3 regions of the Klebsiella africana genome follow, and region 3 is predicted to be linked to each of the others. Evidence: predicted binding sites of a transcription regulator. Region 3 holds the regulator's gene; each other region holds the start of a gene.
What was found. The regulator PurR, encoded in region 3, represses purine synthesis genes. The targets are predictions, from matches to a motif close to CANGCAAACGTTTGCNTG.

Region 1 (7,529 bases), 980 kb from region 3:
AGTGGACTGGGGTTGAGTATTGCCCGCGACTGCGTCCGGCAGATGAAAGGGGAGCTCAGCTTAGTTGATGCGCCCGCCGGGCAGGTCTGTTTTCGCATTACGCTTCCCTCAGCACCGGAATAATCCAACTTATGAATCGATATCGGGGAACTATGTCCCACTTCCTGGCCTGGCGCCGTTCCCTCAGTGGATGGCTGCTTTCAGGCATTGCTTGTCTGACGCTGGCGGGGTGTTCCGCCGGCTTTTCACCGCATACCGCGGAAGGTACCGCCGCCCCCGGGCAGGCGCAGCATCAGGTGGCCGATTTTGTCGCGGTGGACTGCGCAGATATCTGGGCGCACAGCAGCGATGCTAGCGACAAAAATCCTCTTTACTGGCTGCGGGGCATTGACTGTGCCGATCGCCTCGCTCCGGCGCAGGCGCGAGCGGAGGCGAAACGCCATACCGACGACAGCTGGCAGGACGCGTTCCGTCGCGGCATCCTGCTTGCTGATGCCAAAATTACTCCCGACGAGCGCCGCGATCTGGTGGCGCGTCTTGATACCTTCAGCCCGCAAATCGCCGTTCAGGTCCGTCCGTTGTATCAGCTCTGGCGCGACGGGCAAACCCGTCAGCTGCAGCTGGTAGAGGAGCGTGCTCGCTATGCGAAGCTTCAGCAGACCAGCGACAGCGAACTAGAGACGCTGCGACAGCAGGAGCTGGCGCTGCGCGAGCAGCTGGAGCTGACCACTCGCAAGCTGGAGAATCTCACGGATATTGAGCGTCAGCTCTCCAGCCGCAAGCCGGGCGGCAATTTCAGCAGCGAAAAAGTGCCGGAGGTGATCCATGACGATCCGTAAACCGGCGCGTTTACTGTTGGTGGATGACGATCCGGGCCTGCTGAAGCTACTGGGCATGCGCCTGGTCAGCGAAGGCTATAGCGTGGTCACCGCCGAGAGCGGGCCGGAAGCGTTGCGCGTGCTGGGGCGTGAGAAAGTGGATCTGGTGATTAGCGATCTGCGGATGGATGAAATGGACGGCCTGCAGCTGTTCAGTGAGATCCAGAAGGGGCAGCCCGGTATGCCGGTGATCATTCTCACCGCCCATGGTTCCATTCCCGACGCCGTGGCCGCTACCCAGCAGGGGGTGTTCAGCTTCCTGACCAAGCCGGTCGATAAAGATGCCTTGTATAAAGCCATTGATGAGGCGCTGGAGCAGCGCTCGCCGGCCACCGACGAAGCCTGGCGTCAGGCGATTGTAACCCGCAGCCCGCTGATGCTGCGCCTGCTTGAGCAGGCCGGGATGGTGGCGCAATCGGACGTCAGCGTACTAATTAATGGCCAGAGCGGGACCGGGAAGGAGATCGTCGCCCAGGCGATCCACAATGCCAGCCTGCGTCATGATAAGCCGTTCGTGGCGATCAACTGCGGCGCGCTGCCGGAACAGCTGCTCGAATCCGAACTGTTTGGCCATGCGCGGGGCGCTTTTACCGGCGCGGTCAGTAACCGCGAAGGGTTATTCCAGGCCGCTGAGGGCGGTACGCTGTTTCTCGACGAGATCGGCGATATGCCGGTCTCCCTGCAGGTGAAACTGCTGCGCGTCCTGCAGGAGCGTAAGGTACGTCCGCTGGGCAGCAACCGCGATATCGAAATCAACGTGCGGATTATCTCCGCCACCCACCGCGACCTGCCGAAGGCGATGGCCCGCGGCGAGTTTCGTGAAGACTTGTTCTACCGCCTCAACGTGGTGAATCTGAAGATCCCGCCGCTCTCCGAACGAACTGAAGATATTCCGCTGTTGGCCAACCACCTGCTGCGTCAGTCTGCCGATCGTCATAAGCCCTTCGTGCGGGCGTTTTCCAGCGATGCGATGAAGCGGCTGATGGCCGCCAAGTGGCCGGGCAACGTGCGCCAGCTGGTGAACGTGATTGAGCAGTGCGTGGCTCTGACCTCGTCGCCGGTGATCGGCGACGCGCTGGTGGAGCAGGCGCTGGAGGGCGAGAACACGGCGCTGCCGACCTTCGTGGAGGCGCGCAATCAGTTTGAGCTGAATTACCTGCGCAAGCTGCTGCAAATTACCAAGGGCAACGTCACTCACGCCGCGCGGATGGCAGGGCGCAACCGCACCGAATTCTATAAGCTGCTGTCGCGCCATGAGCTCGACGCCAACGACTTTAAAGAGTAGCTCCGCACTATAGCGCAAGTTATGATACGGTAAGCAACCGGTTACGCGATTAAGACAGGAACCCCATGAAAAAGATTGATGCGATTATTAAACCTTTCAAACTGGATGACGTGCGTGAAGCGCTGGCCGAAGTCGGCATCACCGGGATGACGGTAACGGAAGTGAAAGGCTTTGGCCGCCAGAAAGGGCACACCGAACTGTACCGTGGTGCCGAGTATATGGTCGATTTTCTGCCAAAAGTAAAAATTGAAATTGTGGTGACCGACGATATCGTCGATACCTGTGTGGATACCATCATCCGTACCGCACAGACCGGTAAAATCGGCGACGGTAAAATCTTTGTCTTCGACGTGGCGCGGGTCATTCGTATTCGTACCGGCGAAGAAGACGACGCGGCGATTTAACGCTCGCCGCTCGCTGCAGTATTGCCGGGTGGCTCTGCGCTTACCCGGTCAACAAATCCCCGCGTCGTCGGGGCTTACAGGACCTTATGCGGGCCGAAACATTCGTAATGAATGTTGTCTTTGTTGATCCCTAATTCTACCAGCTGCTTCGCTGCAAACTGCATAAACGCCACCGGGCCGCAGAGATAATACTGCATCTGCGGGTCGCGAATCGTGTCCGCCACTGCCGCTAAATCCATCAAACCTTCGCTATCAAAACGTTCAGCCTGACGGTCAGCCTCAGTCGGGATGCGATACCAGACGTGAGAGGTAAACGCCGGCAGCGCCGCGCCGAGCGCCTGCACTTCATCGGCAAAGGCGTGAACGTCGCCATTTTCCGCCGCATGGAACCAGTTCACCTGACCCTGATGACCGCTCTTCGCCAGCGCATCCAGCATCGCCAGCATCGGCGTTTGCCCGACGCCGCCGGAGAGCAGGGTGACCGGCGTCAGCGGCTCAACGCTAAGGAAGAAGTCTCCCGCCGGGGCGGCCAGATAGACCACATCCCCTTCGCTGGCATGGTTATGCAGCCAGCTGGAAACCTGACCGCCTTCCTCGCGTTTAACCGCAATGCGGTAGCCTTTGCCGTCCGCTTTGCGGGTCAGGGAGTACTGGCGGATTTCCTGATACTCGAACGCCTCAGGTTTCAGCCAGATGGCCAGGTATTGGCCTGGCTGGTAATCGGCGACCGGCTGGCCATCAACCGGTTCGAACTCAAAGCTGGTGATAAGCTGGCTGCGCGGGGTTTTCTTTACGATGCGGAACGCGCGAGTCCCTTCCCAGCCGCCGGTTTTACTGGCGTTTTGCTGATAGATCTCGGCTTCACGGCCGATAAAGACGTTCGCCAGCACGCCGTAGGCTTTCCCCCAGGCATCGAGCACTTCCTGGCCCGGACTGAACATTTCATCGAGGGTCGCCAGCAGATGGCTGCCAACAATATTGTACTGCTCGGGTTTGATCTGGAAGCTGGTATGTTTCTGGGCGATTTTTTCCACCGCCGGCAGCAGGGCAGGCAGGTTATCGATATTGCTGGCGTAGGCGGCAATAGCGTTGAATAACGCTTCACGCTGATCGCCGTTGCGCTGGTTGCTCATGTTGAAGATCTCTTTGAGCTCCGGATTATGCGCGAACATACGATCGTAGAAATGGGCGGTTAATTTCGGGCCGGTCTCTACCAGCAGGGGGATGGTGGCTTTTACCGTGGCGATGGTTTGAGCGTCAAGCATAGCGTGCTTCCTTGTGTGTTATCTTAATGATGCATTTTAAATGCATCTTAAAGAAATAACCCTGCGTTGTAAATGGTTCTTTAACACATTCCCCCGATCTAGTTACAACATGAAGAATTTGCATCACAAACCTGAAAAGAAATCCGTTGATACTGAGAGAGGCTTTATTGCTCAAAGCCTTGTATCATGCGGAGCCAATCGTTTGCGTAAAATCCTTTGTCAAGACCTGTTATCACAGAATGATTCGGTTATACTGTGGGCCGTTGTCCAATCGGACCGCCTTTTTAGGCCGAAATTTTATTGTTAGCTGAGTCAGGAGATGCGGATGTTAAAGCGTGAAATGAACATTGCCGATTATGATGCCGAACTGTGGCAGGCTATGGAGCAGGAAAAAGTACGTCAGGAAGAGCACATCGAACTGATCGCCTCCGAAAACTACACCAGTCCGCGCGTTATGCAGGCGCAGGGCTCTCAGCTGACCAACAAATATGCTGAAGGGTATCCGGGCAAGCGTTACTACGGCGGCTGTGAATACGTCGACGTAGTTGAACAGCTGGCAATCGACCGCGCGAAAGAACTGTTCGGCGCTGACTATGCTAACGTCCAGCCGCACTCCGGCTCTCAGGCTAACTTTGCCGTCTACACCGCGCTGCTGCAGCCGGGCGACACCGTGCTGGGGATGAACCTGGCGCAGGGCGGCCACCTGACTCACGGCTCCCCGGTTAACTTCTCCGGCAAACTGTACAACATCATCCCTTACGGTATCGATGAGTCCGGTAAAATTGACTACGACGACATGGCGAAGCAGGCTCAGGAACACAAACCGAAGATGATCATCGGTGGTTTCTCCGCTTACTCCGGTATCGTTGACTGGGCGAAAATGCGTGAAATCGCTGACAGCATCGGCGCTTACCTGTTCGTCGATATGGCCCACGTGGCAGGCCTGATTGCCGCTGGCGTGTACCCGAATCCGGTTCCGCATGCTCACGTTGTGACCACCACCACCCACAAAACCCTGGCGGGTCCGCGCGGCGGCCTGATCCTGGCGAAAGGCGGTAGCGAAGAGCTGTATAAGAAACTGAACTCTGCGGTATTCCCAAGCGCGCAGGGCGGCCCGCTGATGCACGTTATCGCGGCGAAAGCGGTGGCGCTGAAAGAAGCGATGGAGCCAGAGTTTAAAGTTTACCAGCAGCAGGTTGCGAAAAACGCCAAAGCGATGGTGGAAGTGTTCCTGAACCGCGGCTACAAAGTGGTGTCTGGTGGTACTGAGAACCACCTGTTCCTGCTGGATCTGGTGGATAAAAACCTGACCGGTAAAGAAGCTGACGCCGCTCTGGGCCGCGCCAACATCACCGTCAACAAAAACAGCGTGCCGAACGATCCGAAGAGCCCGTTCGTGACCTCCGGTATCCGTATCGGTTCTCCGGCTGTGACTCGCCGCGGCTTTAAAGAAGCGGAAGTCAAAGAGCTGGCTGGCTGGATGTGTGACGTGCTGGACAATATCAATGACGACGCGGTCATTGAGCGTGTGAAAGGTAAAGTGCTGGATATCTGCGCCCGCTTCCCGGTCTATGCGTAAGCGTTAGCGTTGACATCAAAAAGGCCGCGTATGCGGCCTTTTTTGCGTCTGGAGATTAGCGACGGTCGAGGGAGATCGCCCCGGGGCCGGCGATCGCCAGCAGCAGGAAGGCGCCAGCGATGCTGACGTTTTTCCAGAAGTTAATCATGTTCGGCAATACCGCATCGCCGGTCATATCCCAGTAGTGATGGCCAATCACCGCCGTGCCCAGGGTGTAGAAGATAAAGATGACCGCCAGCGGGCGGGTGAAAAAGCCCAGTACAATCATAATCGCGGCAGGCACTTCCATAATAACGGCGATAATCGCCGCCAGGGTCGGCATCGGTGCGCCGGAGGCGGCCATGTACTGCACCGTACCGCTAAAGCCCAGCAGTTTGGGGTAACCAAAAAGAATAAACAGAATCACCACGGCGATGCGGGCGATAAGCAGCAACAGAGAGCGGGAAGCGCCAAAATCAAAATAGCGGAGTGAGTTCATAATCAGCTCGTTATGAGAGACGTGTGATTTAAACGTAATACACAAATTTGCGCTTCGCCACGTTCGTTTATGACTAAACCAGCGTCTGCAATTGCTCCTCAACGTACAGATAACCTATCCCCATCAGCTGCTGGGCGCGTGTCAGCTGGCCAAAGCCAATTTGGGTGGCGTGCGCTCGCGGCGTATCCCGGTGGTCAAAGGGGTTAAAACCCGTTTGTTTGACGATACTTTCCAGCCACTGCTCACCGAAGGCGCAGCTGCGCCCGTAAAGCCAGATTTGATTAATATTTAATATATTCAGGAAATTATAGAGGCTTAAGCCAATCGCGTTGGCAGCGTTATCAACCCATGCGCGAATTTGCACATCTCCCTCTTTCCAGGCCTCAATGAGCGACGCCGTGGTTAACTGCTCGGGGGAGAGCGTTGCTTCAGGCTGCGTTTTGAGCCACATTCGGGCCTGTTTTTTCAGCGCGCTGAGAGAGGCGACGGTTTCGAGGCAACCGTATCTTCCGCAGTCGCAGGCTTTGCCGTCAGGATTGACAATCGTATGCCCTATCTGCCCGCTGCCGTACAGACTGCCGCGATAAATATGATCGTTAATCACAAATGACGAGCCGATACCGTAGTCGACGTTGATCACGCAAAAATCCTGCTGTGTACCCTGATGCTGCCACTTCTCCGCCAGCGCCAGCATCACGCAGTCGTTATCCACCCGAACCTGCACGCCAAGCCGCTCCTCAAGCAGATACTTTATTTCGATCGGTGTTTTCCAGCGTGCCTGGGGCATGGTTTGTGAAACGCCGGTAATCGGATCAACCTGTCCATGCACGCCAAGGGCGAGATTGATGCTGTGCTGCGGGTAGCGGCGGTGGATATGCCGCCAGCATTCAACGATGGCCTCAAGCAGGGCCTGAGGAGTGGGCGCGTTGACCGGCAAATGCTGATGGCCATCCACTGCCAGCAGGCGGGCGTCGGCAAGCTGATATTCAATGCTGGTCGGGGTGATATTCATGCACAGTGTCCAGGCGCCGTGCTCGGGGATCTGGTAGCTGCCGCTGTTCACGCCCCGTTTGCTCATGTGTTCCGTTGAGTGACCGATCAATCCCTCGCTAAGCAGCTCGGCCAGAATATTGCTCACCGCCGGAATGGAGAGACCGGTGAGTTGAGAGAGCTGTGATTTACTGAGCTGCTTTTCCCGCCACAGATGGGAAAGAAAAATCGACTTATTGGCCTGCCGGACCCGGGCGTTATTAAAGCCAGTACGCTGCATACACTTAACTCCCTTAACTATATTGCGTGAGCATTGCGCATTTTAACAGCGAATTGGCGATATAGACTCCTGTTATTGCAACTTTTACTTCGTTTTGTTTAGTGGAGGCATCATGTACGGTTCGGTTAAGGTCTGGCAGGAAATCATTTCATTACCAACGTGGACGACGGGAGCGGAAGATCCGAACCCTATGTTTCTGGAAAAACGTGTTTATCAAGGATCTTCCGGCAGCGTCTATCCCTACGGCGTAATTGATACCCTGACCGGCGAACGCGAAATGCGCGATTATCAGGCAGTGTGGATGGAGAATGATTTCCTTCGGGTCATGCTGCTACCGGAGCTTGGCGGCCGTATTCACCGGGCATATGAC
Region 2 (7,529 bases), 910 kb from region 3:
TCGTGGTGGCCTGACGCTGGTTATTCAGCAGCACGCCCAGACGCAGCAGCTGGATCAGCGGCAGAAACTGTTTTTTCCTGAACAGCGTAAAGCGCGGCAGGTCGTCGAGTTTTATCGCTTTGCGATGATAGCGCACCAGGGTGGCCATCAGCATCTGCTGCTCCTGATTGAAACCCGGCAGGTCGCTGTTCTGTAAAATATAGGCCGAGTGGCGATGCATGCCGCTGTGGTTGATATTCAGTCCCACCTCATGGAGCATCACCGCCCACTTCAGCAGCGCCGCGAGGTGCGGATTGGCCAGCTTGGGATTCTGCTCCTGCCACTGCTCAAGCATATGGGTGGTGGTTTCCAGCACCCGGCGCGCCTGTTCGCGATCGATGTTGTACTGATTCGCCAGGCTCTGTGCTGTGCGGCTGCGAATATCCTGATGGCGGAAGCGGCCTTCCATCTCGTACAACACACCTTCGCGCAGCGCCCCATCGGACAGACGAAGCTCTTTAATCGCCAGTGCGTCAAACACGCCGCACAGAATCGCCAGCCCGGGGGCAAAGACCGCTTTGCGATCTTCTGAGAGGCCGGGCAGACTGAGCGCGTCGAAGTTTTTATGCTTCAATAGCTCACTGACCAGCATTTCGAGGCGTTCCGGGGTAATAAACCCATCTTTCTCGCCCATCGCCACCAGCACTTCCTGCGCGGCTTTGATGGTGCCGGAGGCGCCCAACGCCACGGTCCAGCCCTGAATACGGAACTGCCAGGCCAGCGTCTCCAGCTTCTGCACCGCCGCCAGGCGAGCACGCTGGAAATTCTCTTTGTTAATGGTTCCGCCGGGGAAGTAGGCCTGCGAGAAGCTCACGCAGCCCATGCGGCGGCTTTCCACCAGCCGGGGCTCGAAATCTTCACCGATAACCAGCTCGGTTGAACCGCCGCCGATATCAATCACCAGTTTGCGTCCGCGCTCCGGCTGCGTATGCTCCACACCCATAAAAATCAGGCGCGCTTCTTCGTTACCGGAGATGATCTCGATCGGATAGGGGATCACTTTTTCCGCACGTTTGAGAAACTCCGCCGCGTTGGTCGCCTGACGCAGCGTATGCGTTCCGACGATGCAGACGCTGGAGGGGGAGAACCCCTGCAGACGTTCGGCAAACAGCGACAGGCAGTTCAGCCCGCGGGTCATGGCTTCTTCGCTCAACACCGAGTTTTCATCGAGGCCGTCGGCCAGATGTACGCGTTGTTTCAGGCGTCCAATGATCTGCATGGCGCCATCGACGACACGGGCGATCACCATATGAAAACTGTTCGAACCAAGGTCGACCGCAGCGAATTCCTGCGGCCGAGGGGTTTTTTCGTTTAGTGGCATAGGTTAGTCGGGTTGTTCGAGTGATTTGAGATAATCGTAAATCGCCATTTGTGCGCGTACTTTACGGCGATTGCCGCGCGGCACATAGCGATTACTCAGTTCTTTATCAAGATAGCGCGCTTTTACCGTATCGTTGAACAGGATATCAAAAATATCCAGCACCCGCTGCTTCAGACGTGGGTCAAGCAGGGGAGCGGCAACTTCAATACGATAATCAATATTTCGCGTCATCCAGTCGGCAGAGGAGAGCCAGACCTGTTTATCGCCACCGTTTTCAAAACAGTAGACCCGGTCGTGCTCGAGGAAACGGTCCACAATACTGATGACGCGGATATTTTCGCTGATACCTTCCAGGCCAGGGATCAGCGAGCACATGCCGCGGATCAGCAGATTAACCGGCACGCCGGAGCTGGAGGCAGCGTAGAGTCTGTCCACCAGACCTTTATCCACCAGATTGTTCAGCTTCAGCGTAATTCCGGACGGCTGCCCGTTCTGCGCATTGGCGATCTCGCGGTCAATCATCTCATACAGCAGACGGCGCGAGTTCTGCGGCGACACCAGCAGGTAATCGAAGCTGACCGGGCGGTAGGGGTTTTCAATAAAGTTAAACACCCGGCGGACTTCATTGGTAATGCGCGCATCGGCGGTTAACAGCGAATAGTCGGTGTAGATCCGCGCCGTCTTCTCGTTGAAGTTACCGGTACCGATGTGGGCGTAGCGCACCACCTCATCACCTTCTTTACGCGAGATAAGGAACAGCTTGGCGTGGATCTTCAGACCCGGCGCGGAGAAGATCACGTGGACGCCCGCTTCCGTCAGGCGTTTCGCCCAGTGAATGTTGGCCTCTTCGTCAAAACGCGCCTGCAGCTCCACCACCACGGTGACTTTTTTGCCGTTGTGAGCGGCGTGGATCATCGCGTCGATGATGCGCGAATCCTTGGCTACGCGGTAGATATTGATTTTGATCGCCAGTACGCTGGGATCGAACGAGGCCTGGCGCAGCAGCTCAAGCACGTGCTCAAAAGTGTGATAGGGATAGTAGAGCAGCACATCGCGTTCGCGGATGGCGTCAAAGCCGTTGCGGAATTTATCAAACCACAGATGACGCAGGCGCGGCATGGGTTTATTAACCAGATTGGCCTTACCGACGTTCGGGAAACCGATAAAGTCTTTAAAGTTGTGGTAACGGCCGCCCGGCAGCATCGAGTCGTAGTTGGAAATGGAGAGCTTATCGCGCAGCATTTCGACCATCGCATCCGGCATATCGCGCTGGTAGACAAAGCGAACCGGCTCGGCGGTCAGGCGCTGCTTGAGGCTGGAGGACATCAGCTCCATCAGGCTCGACTCCATCTCATGCACCAGATCGTACTCGGCGTCACGGGTCATTTTCATCGAGTAGGCGTTCAGCGCATCGTAATCGAAGAAGCCTTTAAAGATATCATCCAGGCAATAACGCAGGATGTTATCCAACAGGATCATTGGCTTACGGCGGCGAGGCGCCTCCGGCGGCAGGTTTACGAAGCGCGGCACTTTGTCTGACGGAATTTCCAGCAGGGCATAGTTGATGTTTTCCCCGCGGATAATCTCCACCGCCAGATAGGTGTAATCATCTTTCAGGAACTGCACGAGGTCCGTTTCGCGGTTAATCAGGATCGGCGAGATGTGCTGACGCAAATACTGTTTGAAGTAGTTGCGCAGCCAGGCCTGCTGATTGACAGACAGCTGGCGCTCGTTGATCAGGAAGATCTGGTTACGCGCCATCTCCAGCAGCAGTTCGTTGTACAGACTATCGAATTCCTGGTCGGCCTTGAGAACGCGGGCCTGAATTTTGCCTAACAGATGGCGAGAATGGGCGGTACTGCCTTGTTCTTCACTGATAATAATCCGCCGCTTAAGCTCAGCGAAGCGCACTTTGTAAAATTCATCAAGGTTGTTGGAGTAGATCCCCAGAAAGCGCATGCGCTCAATCAGCGGGTTACTCTTGTCCGCCGCTTCCTGCAGCACGCGCTCGTTAAAAGACAACCAGCTGAGTTCTTTTTCGATGTATAGCTTTTCCTGGCCCATTACCGCTCACACTCCGTTTTACTCACAGGACGTAGACTATTATGACGAATTTTTCTGCATAGCGATTTACTGTGTCACAACAATATGACAGTAAGAAGAAATATTTCCGTGAGATGATTGATTAATAAACAATTTTAATTAAAAAAAAGCCCCGCGACAGGAAAAGGCGGGGCTGTTGTTCATTCTTCAGCGGCATAGCCCTGGGGGGGAAGCTGTCGTTCATCCAGCCAGGCGTGGTTGCCTGCCATGCGCAGACGTCCCTCGACAAACCAGCTTATCACCAGCGGATAAATAGCATGTTCCTGGGTCTGAACCCGCGCCGTCACCTCATCTTCGCTGTCGCCAGCGAAGACCGGCACTTTGGCCTGCAGAATAACTGGACCGCCGTCGAGCTCATCGGTGACGAAATGCACCGAGGTGCCGTGCTCCTCATCACCGTTTTCCAGCACCTGACGATGAGTATGCAGGCCAGGATACTTCGGCAGTAATGAGGGATGGATGTTCAGCAGACGTCCCTGATAGTGGCTGACGAACGCCGGGCTCAGGATACGCATATAACCCGCCAGCACCACCAGATCCGGGGCGTAGGCGTCGATTTCATGCATCAGCTGACGATCGAAGGATTCCCGGTCGGCAAACTGACTTTGCGCCAGCGCGTGGGCCGGGATGCCGGCCGCGCGCGCGCGCTCAAGGCCAAACGCATCGGCCTTGTTACTGAATACCGCACGCAGGGTGCCGTTTATCTGTTTCCGGCTGCAGGCGTCGATGATCGCCTGTAGATTGCTACCGCTACCGGAAATCAGCACCACGATGTTTTTCATGCAATGACCACACGCTGTTCGGAATCGGAGGCTTTGATATACCCGATTTTCCACGCGTTTTCACCTTTCTCGTTCAGCAGGGCAATGGCCTTGTCCGCTTCCGCTGCCGGCAGGGCGATTACCATCCCCACGCCGCAGTTAAAGGTACGATACATTTCATGCTGGCTGACGTTACCGGCGGTTTGCAGCCAGTTGAAGACCGACGGCCACTGCCAGGAAGATTCATCAATGATCGCCTGGGTGTTGTCCGGTAAGACGCGCGGGATGTTTTCCCAGAAGCCGCCGCCGGTCAGGTGAGCGATAGCGTGGACGTCAACGCTGGCGATCAGGTCGAGCACCGATTTTACATAGATGCGGGTCGGCGCCAGCAGATGGTCGGCCAGCGGTTTGCCGTCAAGGTCGGTGGTCTGCGGGTCAACGCCGCTAACCTCAATGATCTTACGCACCAGTGAATAGCCGTTAGAGTGCGGGCCGCTGGACGCCAGCGCCACCAGCACGTCGCCGTCGGCCACTTTGCTGCCGTCGATGATTTCTGATTTTTCCACCACCCCGACGCAGAAACCCGCTACGTCGTAATCTTCACCGTGATACATCCCCGGCATCTCAGCGGTTTCACCCCCGACCAGCGCGCAACCGGACTGCAGGCAGCCTTCGGCGATGCCGTTAATGACGCTGGCTGCGGTATCGACGTCCAGCTTACCGGTGGCGTAATAATCCAGGAAAAACAGCGGCTCAGCGCCCTGAACCACCAGGTCGTTCACGCACATGGCGACCAGGTCGATGCCGATGGTGTCGTGACGCTTCAGATCCATTGCCAGACGCAGCTTGGTACCGACGCCGTCGGTGCCGGAGACCAGTACCGGCTCGCGGTATTTCTGCGGCAGTGCGCACAGCGCGCCGAATCCGCCCAGTCCACCCATCACTTCCGGGCGACGGGTTTTCTTCACCACGCCCTTAATACGGTCGACGAGAGCGTTGCCTGCATCAATATCCACGCCGGCATCTTTATAGCTGAGAGAGGTTTTATCGGTCACTGCGAAGTCTCCACGCGTTTGCGGTAAGCAAGAAAAATCGGCGCAATTCTAACAGGGAAAGCAAACGTTTGCGAGCCTGCTTTACAGTCGGCGTAAAACAGCCGGGAGATGGTCAAATTTGATACTGCTCACGAAAATGAAACCGGGTACAGCCTTGTGCTTGCCTCCGCGTTGAGGAATCCTCATCATATCAATGAAACCGGTTTCTTTCTTTGATTTGCCGCGCGTTAGGTCGGTTATTTATGCATGCCGGGGGAGGGATGAATGGATATTGCGGCATTTGATATTGGTGGCACCGCGTTAAAAATGGGCGTGATGACCCGCGACGGCAGGTTGCTGGAAACGGCGAAACAGTCAATCAATGACAGCGATGGCGATCATATCTTACAGGCAATGCTGTCGTGGCTGGCGGCCCACCCGTCGTGTGAAGGGGTAGCCATCAGCGCGCCGGGCTATGTCGATCCGCACAGCGGCTTTATTACCATGGGCGGTGCTATTCGTCGATTTGATAATTTCGCCATGAAAGCATGGCTGGAAGCCCGGACCGGACTGCCGGTCTCAGTTGAAAACGATGCCAACTGTGTGCTGCTGGCCGAGCGCTGGCAGGGCAAAGCGGCGGAAATGGCCAATTTTCTGGTGCTCACCATTGGCACCGGCATTGGTGGCGCGATTTATTGCCACCACCAGCTAGTGCATGGGGCGCGTTTTCGTGCCGGTGAATTCGGCTACATGCTAACCGACCGTCCCGGCGGACGCGATCCTCGTCGCTATTCGATGAATGAGAACTGCACTCTCAGAGTGCTGCGCCATCGCTATGCGCAACATATCGGCGCGCCGCTGGAGAGCGTGACAGGCGAAATGATTTTTGACCGCTATGACGCCGGCGACCCGGTTTGCCAGCGTCTGGTCGCCGAGTTCTTCAATGGCCTGGGCCACGGCCTATATAACCTCGTCAATATCTTCGATCCGCAGACCATTTTTATCGGCGGCGGCATTGTGGAACGTCCCGGATTTCTGGCGCTGCTGCGCCAGCATCTGGCCTGGTTCGGCATTGCCGACTATCTCGATACCGTCAGTCACGGCAACGATGCCGGCCTGATTGGCGCGGTTTACCATTTCAATCAGCAGTATCGTTCGCCTGGCGACGATCGACATTAGGGAGAGACTATGTCCGGATTTAAAGCAGGGTTTCTGTGGGGCGGCGCGGTCGCAGCGCATCAGTTAGAGGGCGGCTGGCAGGAGGGCGGTAAGGGGATCAGCGTGGCGGATGTGATGACCGCCGGCGCCCACGGCGTGCCGCGTGAAATTACCGACGGCGTGGTGGCGGGGAAAAACTACCCGAACCATGAGGCGATCGATTTTTATCATCGTTATCCGCAGGACCTGGCGCTGTTTGCCGAGATGGGCTTCAAATGTTTTCGCACCTCGATTGCCTGGACGCGTATTTTCCCACAAGGCGATGAGCTGGAGCCGAACGAGGCTGGCCTGCAGTTTTACGATGATCTGTTCGACGAATGCCTGAAACTCGGCATTGAGCCAGTGATTACGCTGTCGCATTTTGAAATGCCTTATCACCTGGTCACCAAGTACGGCGGCTGGCGTAACCGCAAGCTAATCGACTTTTTCGTGCGCTTTGCCAGGGTCGTCTTCAGCCGCTATCAACATAAAGTGAAGTACTGGATGACCTTTAACGAGATCAACAACCAGGCCAACTTCCATGAGGACTTTGCCCCCTTCACCAACTCTGGGCTGAAATATTTGCCAGGTGAAGACAGGGAGCCGGTAATGTACCAGGCCGCGCACTATGAGCTGGTGGCCAGCGCCCTGGCGGTAAAAGCGGCGCGCGAGATCAACCCGGCGCTGCAGATTGGCTGCATGATCGCTATGTGTCCGATCTACCCGCTGACCTGCGCGCCGGACGATATGATGATGGCGATGAACGCCATGCACCGTCGTTACTGGTTCACCGACGTCCACGTGCGCGGTCGCTACCCGCAGCATTTGCTCAACTATTTTGCCCGCCGCGGCTTTACCCTCGATATCACCGAAGCCGATCGCCAGGCGCTAACCGAGGGCTGTGTCGACTACATTGGTTTTAGCTACTATATGTCGTTTGCCACCAAAGCCACTGCAGATAACCCCTTGCTCGATTATGATGAAACCACCAGCCTGGTCTCCAACCCGTACGTCAAAAAGTCGGACTGGGGCTGGCAGATTGACCCGGTCGGCCTGCGCTATTCGCTGAACTGG
Region 3 (7,529 bases):
ATTTTCTTCACTATTCATATTTTATCTTCTGTTGCGCGAAGTTGCCTTAAAAATATCATTTTGATGCCGCGGGCCGGCGCGCATTGCGCATTTTCTGTGCGAGACGGTCAATGTCTGACGCGTTTTCTTGCAATCGTTAACCAATCGACATTTTTGATACAAAAGAATATTAACTTTCCGGCTTTTTATGCTTTAGAATCATTCCGGTTTGTCATTCATCGTCAGGCATTTGTACATGTCTGTAATTAATCAGGGGATTGCTCAGTGGCGCGGCTAAACAAAATCGCGATATCGCTCTGTGCATTACTGTTCACATCTATCTCATTCACGCCACTGGCTCAGGCGTCAGGGCATACGCACGCCTCCGCTTCGCCAAAGGCGTTGCCCGCGAAAAGTGGCTCAGAGCGCAAGAAAAAAGCAACCAGTCAAAAAACTAAAACCACCGCTAAAAACACCAGCAAAAAGTCTTCCAGCACCCGGCTCCCTTCCCGCACTACCGCCGCAAGCCAAACCGCGCTAAACCGTCAGGCCGCCGGCGTCACGAAAAAATGTGTCTTGCGTAAAGGCTATAAAAAGCAGTGTGCGAAAACGGTCGCCGCCAGCGCCGAGCCGACCCTGGCGCTGAACAGCGTCAAAAGCAAATGCGTGGTGCGTAAGGGCTATAAAAAACGCTGTAAACCCGAGGCCAGCGAAGCAAATCTAACGATTGCCGACGCCCATAAAGTTCGGGTGCAAAAAGCGCAGAGCACCGCCATGAATAAACTGATGGGCCAGCTGGGTAAACCGTATCGCTGGGGCGGCACCTCTCCGCGCACCGGGTTTGACTGCAGCGGGCTGGTGTATTACGCCTATAAAGACCTGGTTAAGATCCACATCCCGCGCACCGCCAACGAAATGTACCATCTGCGCGACGCGCGTCCGGTCGATCGTGATGAACTGCAGAGCGGCGATCTGGTTTTCTTCCGCACCCGCGGACGCGGCACTGCCGACCACGTTGGCGTCTACGTCGGCAATGGGAAATTTATTCAGTCGCCGCGTACGGGACGCGACATTCAAATCACCTCCCTGAGCGAGGACTACTGGGTTCGCCATTACGTTGGCGCCCGTCGCGTCATGACGCCGAAAACCATTCGCTGATCCCGGTCTGCCGCTGCGGCGGCAGACCGCCTCCCCGGCTCGCTCCCCATCCCCACCCGCAGGGGATATTGCAAATTGTTCTCTTTGCCCGGCGTTTCACGACGATAGCGGGTCGGCGACATGCCAAAGTGACGGCGGAAAGCACGACAGAATGCCGCCTGTCCCTCGTAACCGAGGCACTCAGAGATACTTTGCATTGAGGCCTGGGTCTGCGTTAAGTAGATAGTCGCAATGGACATTTTCCGCCGGCTGACGTAATTCGCTAAGGTACAGCCGGTCACCATGGCGAATTGCCGCTGGAAATACCAGTGCGAATACCCGGACTTTTTGGCAATCGCGCTCACTGGCAGGGTGTCAAAAATATGGGCTTCGATCCAGTCAACGATCCCTTGCACCACCGGGATCATCTTTGGGCTCACCACCTCATCTTTTTTGTTCATCATGAGCATCCTGTTGGTCGTTTTCGTCGATAGCTATATTTGTCATACAAATGTCAAAATAGACAATGAATTATTGGCATAGCGGCGATTGCCTGGATGCATATTTAATTTAATAACTTGATTTAAAGAGGATTAGCTAGCATGCGCCGGTTGGATAGCGGGACCGTCATTAAAGGGAAGCAGATAGGCTGACGACATAGCACGACAGAGTTCGGAACGCCAAACCCAGGCTATTAATACATTTTTGTTACATCACCAGGCACAGATTACCTCGGTTTAGCAGAAAATGGTTAAGTCTTCGTCAGTTGCGTTGGTCGCAATAACCTTTATCGTGGTAAGGCTTTTCACTGCCACCGGCAAATGTTAACATTCTCAATACAATAACACGCCCGGGACGCGACAGCGTCGGGCGGTAAGAACACGATTCAGGTGAAAACCTCATCCTGTCAATGTGAGATAAAACAAAAAGTTATAAGGAGAGTAGCAATGTCGTTTGAATTACCTGCATTACCATATGCAAAAGACGCCCTGGCGCCGCACATTTCCGCAGAAACCCTGGAATACCACTACGGTAAACACCACCAGGCGTATGTCACTAACCTCAACAACCTCATCAAAGGCACTGCGTTCGAAGGTAAATCCCTTGAAGAGATCGTGCGCACTTCTGAAGGCGGGGTATTCAACAACGCAGCGCAGGTCTGGAACCACACGTTCTACTGGAACTGCCTGGCGCCGAACGCCGGCGGCGAACCGGAAGGCGAACTGGCGGCAGCGATTGCCAAATCCTTCGGCAGCTTTGCGGATTTTAAAGCCAAATTTACCGATGCCGCAGCGAAAAACTTCGGCGCTGGCTGGACCTGGCTGGTCAAAAATGCCGACGGCAGCCTGGCTATCGTCTCCACCAGCAACGCCGGCACCCCGCTGACTACCGACGCGAAGCCGCTGCTGACCGTTGACGTCTGGGAACACGCCTACTACATCGACTACCGCAACGCCCGTCCAAGCTACCTGGACCACTTCTGGGCGCTGGTTAACTGGAAGTTTGTTGCAGCTAACCTGGCGGCATAAACGACAAACCGCAGCAGGGACTCCCCGGCTGCGGTTTTTTTAAGCCCTTCCTCACCCGATGATTACTGGCTGACGAAAGCTTCTTCCGGCTGCGCTCGCCCGCTAAACCAGACCAGCAGCAGCGCCAAACCAGCGATAATCGCGCCCATCACCGGCACAAACGCATATCCCAGTCCGCCAGAGATCACCGCCCCACCGGCGGCGGCGCCCAGCGCGTTGCCCAGGTTGAAGGCGCCGATATTCACCGAAGAAGAAAGACCCGGCGCCTCATGCGCTACGCGCATGACCCGCATCTGCAGCGGCGGAACCACCGCAAAGGTTGCAGCACCCCAGACAATCATGCTGATGGCCGCTCCGGCCTGGGATTGCGCCAGCAGCGGGATCGCCAGCATGATCGCCATCAGCAGCAGTAGAAAGCCTTTCAGGGTGCCAGAGACCGACCGGTCGGCGAATTTGCCGCCCAGATAGTTGCCCAGCGAAAAACCAACGCCAATCAGCACCAGCATCGCGGTAATAAACAGCGATGAAGCGTGGGTCAGCGTATTCAGTACCGGAGAAATATAGGTATACAGCGTAAACATCGCCCCGGCGCCCAGCACGGTGGTCAGCAAGGCGGAGAGCACCTGCGGGCGCAGCAGGACAGAAAGCTCTTTTTTGACATCAGGGCGTTCACCCGCGCTGCCCTTCGGCAGGGAAAACCACAGACTTACCATCGCCAGCAGGCCTAACCCCGCGGTGGCGAGGAAAGACATCCGCCAGCCAATAGTTTCGCCAAGCCAGGTGGCCGCCGGCACGCCGCCAATGTTGGCGATGGTGAGTCCCATAAACATGGTGGCTACTGCGCTAGCCTGCTTGTGTTTCGGCACGACGCTGGCCGCCACCACCGATCCCAGGCCGAAAAAAGCGCCGTGGTTGAGGCTGGTAATAATGCGCGACAGCAGCAGCGTGGTGTAATCCGGCGCGATGGATGACAACAGGTTGCCGACGGTGAAGATCCCCATCAGAAAAATCAGCGCATTGCGCCGCGCGCGATGCGACAACAGCAGCGTCATCAGCGGTGCGCCGACCATGACGCCGATGGCATACGCACTGATCAGCATTCCCGCTACCGGTATTGAGACGTCCACACCTTTCGCAATCACCGGCAGCAATCCCATAGGGGAGAACTCGGTGGTACCGATGCCAAAGGCGCCGATCGCCAGCGCGAGTAAAGGAAAGTTGATTTTCATTCAATGACTCCATCAGACCGTCAGAGAGGACGGCGTAACATCAGAAGTCAAAAGCATGACATCAATCACAAAAAAACAAAAGTGAACGAAATGACAAAAGATTTTTGCAGAATTGATAATAATGACAGGATATGGGGAGGAAGCTGCGCTCCTCCCTCAGCGAAACATTAGTGCAGAATGGCGGTCAGGCTGAAAGCGACAATCACGCCGAGAGCAATAATCGTGGTGATCAGCGAAAACTTTAAATTGGTATCCATCATTTTTCCCTCTGGTTATCCCCACAACAAAAGTGAGCTTGCTCATTTTTGCACAAAAAATCGCAAAAATCTTCCGGGATTTAGGGCGATGCACATTTTTGCTCTTCCACTTTGCCCCAAGATCGGACAAAATCCCACGCTAATTTAAAAGCGTATCGGCCATTGACCCCTTCCTGTCGTTCTGTGTCGTTTTCCCGACGTGATGCAATGTTGAAAATTGTATTCAGGGTGTGTGTAGGCAAACGTTTACGTATCGATGTTCAGGCGATCAGGTCAAGGCATGGAGTGAGATGTAATGGCAACTATTAAAGATGTAGCGAAGCGCGCAAACGTTTCCACTACAACCGTGTCACATGTAATTAACAAAACCCGTTTCGTTGCCGAAGAGACGCGTAACGCGGTATGGGCGGCGATCAAAGAGCTGCACTACTCGCCGAGCGCCGTAGCGCGCAGCCTGAAAGTCAATCATACAAAATCGATTGGCCTGCTGGCGACCAGTAGCGAAGCCGCCTATTTCGCTGAAATTATTGAGTCCGTTGAAAAGAGCTGCTTCCAGAAGGGCTATACCCTGATCCTCGGTAATGCATGGAACGATCCGGAAAAACAACGTGCCTATCTGTCGATGATGGCGCAAAAGCGCGTCGACGGCTTGCTGGTGATGTGTTCCGAGTATCCGGATTCGGTTCTGAGCATGCTGGAAGAGTACCGCCATATTCCGATGGTGGTGATGGACTGGGGCGAGGCGAAAGCCGACTTCACCGATGCGGTCATCGATAACGCCTTCCAGGGCGGGTATATCGCCGGCCGTTACCTGATTGAACGCGGCCACCGCGAAATCGGCGTGATCCCCGGACCGCTGGAGCGCAACACCGGCGCAGGACGCCTGGCCGGCTTTATGCAGGCGATGAAAGAGGCGCATATCAGCGTGCCGGAAAACTGGATTGTGCAGGGCGACTTCGAGCCTGAATCCGGCTACCGCGCTATGCAGCAGATCTTAAACCAGCAGCACCGTCCGACGGCGGTGTTCTGCGGCGGGGATATCATGGCGATGGGGGCCATCTGCGCCGCAGACGAAATGGGACTGCGGGTGCCGCAGGACATTTCGCTGATCGGTTATGATAATGTGCGTAACGCCCGCTATTTCAGCCCGGCGTTAACCACCATTCATCAGCCGAAAGATTCTCTGGGCGAAGCCGCATTTAACATGCTGTTGGATCGTATCGTCAACAAGCGCGAAGAGTCGCAGTCTATCGAAGTGCACCCTCGTCTGGTTGAACGCCGTTCGGTAGCGGATGGCCCGTTTGTCGATTATCGTCGTTAAGGCCACTGGCGGGCGCGGATCACTCCGGCGCCCGCAGCCACTCCCGATTCAGCGTATCGCTGTCTCCCAAATAGTCCAGCATCCAGTTTAGCGCCGGTGAAGCGTCATTCTGCTGCCACGTCAGGCAGCAGGCCGCATCCGGGAACGGATTTTCCAGCATCAGCGCAGTCCATTCGCCGCGATCTATCCACGGACGGGCGAAATGGCTCGGCACCATGCCAACGCAGAGGCCCGCCGACAGACAGGTCGCCGACGATTCCCAGTCGGGCACGACCACCCGCTTCTGATTATCCAGCAGCCAGGTTGTTCGTTTAGGCAACGAGCGCGAGGTATCCTCCCGCACCAGCGACGGCCAGTTACGCAGGATATCGTCGCTCAGCGGACCATCCATCTTCGCCAGCGGATGATCGCTCGCCACCACGCAGTCCCAGCTCAGCATCCCCATATCGCGAAACGCATAGCGACCGCCGACCGGAATAGAGCGCGTTGCGCCAATCGCCAGTTCTACGCGGCCGTCGGCCAGCGCATCCCACACGCCGTTGAACACTTCCTGAAAGACGATCAGCTCGACATCGGGAAAATGGCGATAGAAATCGACGATCATCTGGCGCATCCGCGCCGGTTTCACAATGTCGTCCACCGCGATCGATAACTGCCCGCGCCAGCCGTTGGCGATTTGCTGGCACTGCTGGCGGGTGATCTGCATTTTTTTGATAACAGAGCGCCCTTCCTGCAAAAACCAGACCCCGGCGGGGGTCAGCTCCACATCACGATGACGACGCTCGAACAAGGGAACCGCCAGCCATTCTTCAAGCTGACGTACGGTATAGCTAACCGCGGAAGGGACCCGGTGCAGCTCCTGCGCGGCGGCGCTGAAGCTGCCGTTGCGTGCAACGGCATCAACCACTTCCAGAGAGTATTCAGACCACATTTTCTGCCTGCAAAATTTTTGAATGCATGTGACAAATATTAGCGTTTCACAAGCCTCAATGCACTCCCTACACTCTGCGGCATCGTACCTGTACTCCAAAAATGAGAACGTTATGTCACGACCTGGGAAAGGATTTTTAGTCTGGCTGGCCGGCCTGAGCGTGCTGGGCTTTCTGGCCACTGATATGTACCTGCCGGCGTTTGCCGCCATGCAGCAGGATCTCAATACCTCCGCCGCCTCGATCAGCGCCAGTCTGAGCCTGTTCCTCGCTGGCTTCGCGCTGGGTCAGCTGTTCTGGGGGCCGCTGTCAGACCGCTATGGGCGTAAACCCGTGCTGCTGAGCGGCCTGGCGATTTTCGCTCTCGGCTGTCTGGGAATGCTGTGGGTGCACAATGCCACTCTGATGCTGGCGCTGCGCTTTCTGCAGGCGATCGGCGTCTGTGCCGCGGCCGTTACCTGGCAGGCAATGGTTACCGATTACTATCCCGCACAGCGCACTAACCGCATCTTCGCCACTATTATGCCGCTGGTGGGATTATCGCCAGCCCTGGCCCCGCTGCTGGGCAGCTGGCTGCTGGTTCACTTTGAATGGCAGGCCATCTTCGCCACCTTGTTTGCAATTACCCTGCTGCTGATGCTGCCGGCATTGCGCCTGAAGGCAGCGGCAAGGCCAGCCGCAGTGACGCAGCAGAAGATCACCTTCCTCGCGCTGCTCCGTTCACGGGAATACAGCGGCAACGTCCTGATCTACGCCGCCTGTTCCGCCAGCTTCTTCGCCTGGCTTACCGGTTCGCCTTTTATCCTTCATGAAATGGGCTACGGCCCAACCGCTATCGGCCTGAGCTACATCCCACAGACCATCGCCTTTCTGGTGGGAGGCTATGGCTGCCGCGCGCTGCTGCAAAAGTGGTCCGGTCAACAGATGCTGCCGTGGCTGCTGGTGGTCTTCGCCGTCAGCGTAGCCGCCACCTGGCTGGTCGGTCTGCAGACGCATGCCTCGCTGGTGGCGTTAATGATCCCCTTCTGCCTGATGGCAGTGGTCAACGGCGGGATCTACCCTATTGTGGTTGCCCAGGCGCTGAAGCCTTTCCCGCAGGCGACCGGCCGGGCAGCGGCGCTGCAGAATACCCTGCAGCTTGGCCTGTG

Region 1: the regulator PurR is predicted to act here: its motif matches at 4,024-4,041, upstream of glyA (serine hydroxymethyltransferase).
Region 2: the regulator PurR is predicted to act here: its motif matches at 5,337-5,354, upstream of purM (phosphoribosylformylglycinamidine cyclo-ligase).

The regions. Positions count from the first base shown of each region.
Region 1 is NZ_CP084874.1:1,276,461-1,283,989, forward strand. Features, by position in the region: gene LGL98_RS06250 (sensor histidine kinase) at 1-123, shown strand, start outside; gene qseG (two-component system QseEF-associated lipoprotein QseG) at 153-839, shown strand; gene glrR (two-component system response regulator GlrR) at 826-2,163, shown strand; gene glnB (nitrogen regulatory protein P-II) at 2,229-2,567, shown strand; gene hmpA (NO-inducible flavohemoprotein) at 2,642-3,832, opposite strand; gene glyA (serine hydroxymethyltransferase) at 4,158-5,411, shown strand; gene LGL98_RS06280 (DoxX family protein) at 5,467-5,889, opposite strand; gene LGL98_RS06285 (ROK family transcriptional regulator) at 5,963-7,159, opposite strand; gene LGL98_RS06290 (DUF5107 domain-containing protein) at 7,272-7,529, shown strand, end outside.
Region 2 is NZ_CP084874.1:1,344,913-1,352,441, forward strand. Features, by position in the region: gene ppx (exopolyphosphatase) at 1-1,360, opposite strand, end outside; gene ppk1 (polyphosphate kinase 1) at 1,364-3,424, opposite strand; gene purN (phosphoribosylglycinamide formyltransferase) at 3,604-4,245, opposite strand; gene purM (phosphoribosylformylglycinamidine cyclo-ligase) at 4,242-5,279, opposite strand; gene bglK (beta-glucoside kinase BglK) at 5,544-6,437, shown strand; gene LGL98_RS06555 (6-phospho-beta-glucosidase) at 6,447-7,529, shown strand, end outside.
Region 3 is NZ_CP084874.1:2,256,898-2,264,426, reverse strand. Features, by position in the region: gene LGL98_RS11015 (C40 family peptidase) at 265-1,137, shown strand; gene LGL98_RS11010 (helix-turn-helix domain-containing protein) at 1,092-1,577, opposite strand; gene sodB (superoxide dismutase [Fe]) at 2,064-2,645, shown strand; gene LGL98_RS11000 (MFS transporter) at 2,708-3,874, opposite strand; gene cydH (cytochrome bd-I oxidase subunit CydH) at 4,042-4,134, opposite strand; gene purR (HTH-type transcriptional repressor PurR) at 4,427-5,452, shown strand; partial or broken gene punR (DNA-binding transcriptional activator PunR) at 5,475-6,383, opposite strand; gene punC (purine nucleoside transporter PunC) at 6,496-7,529, shown strand, end outside.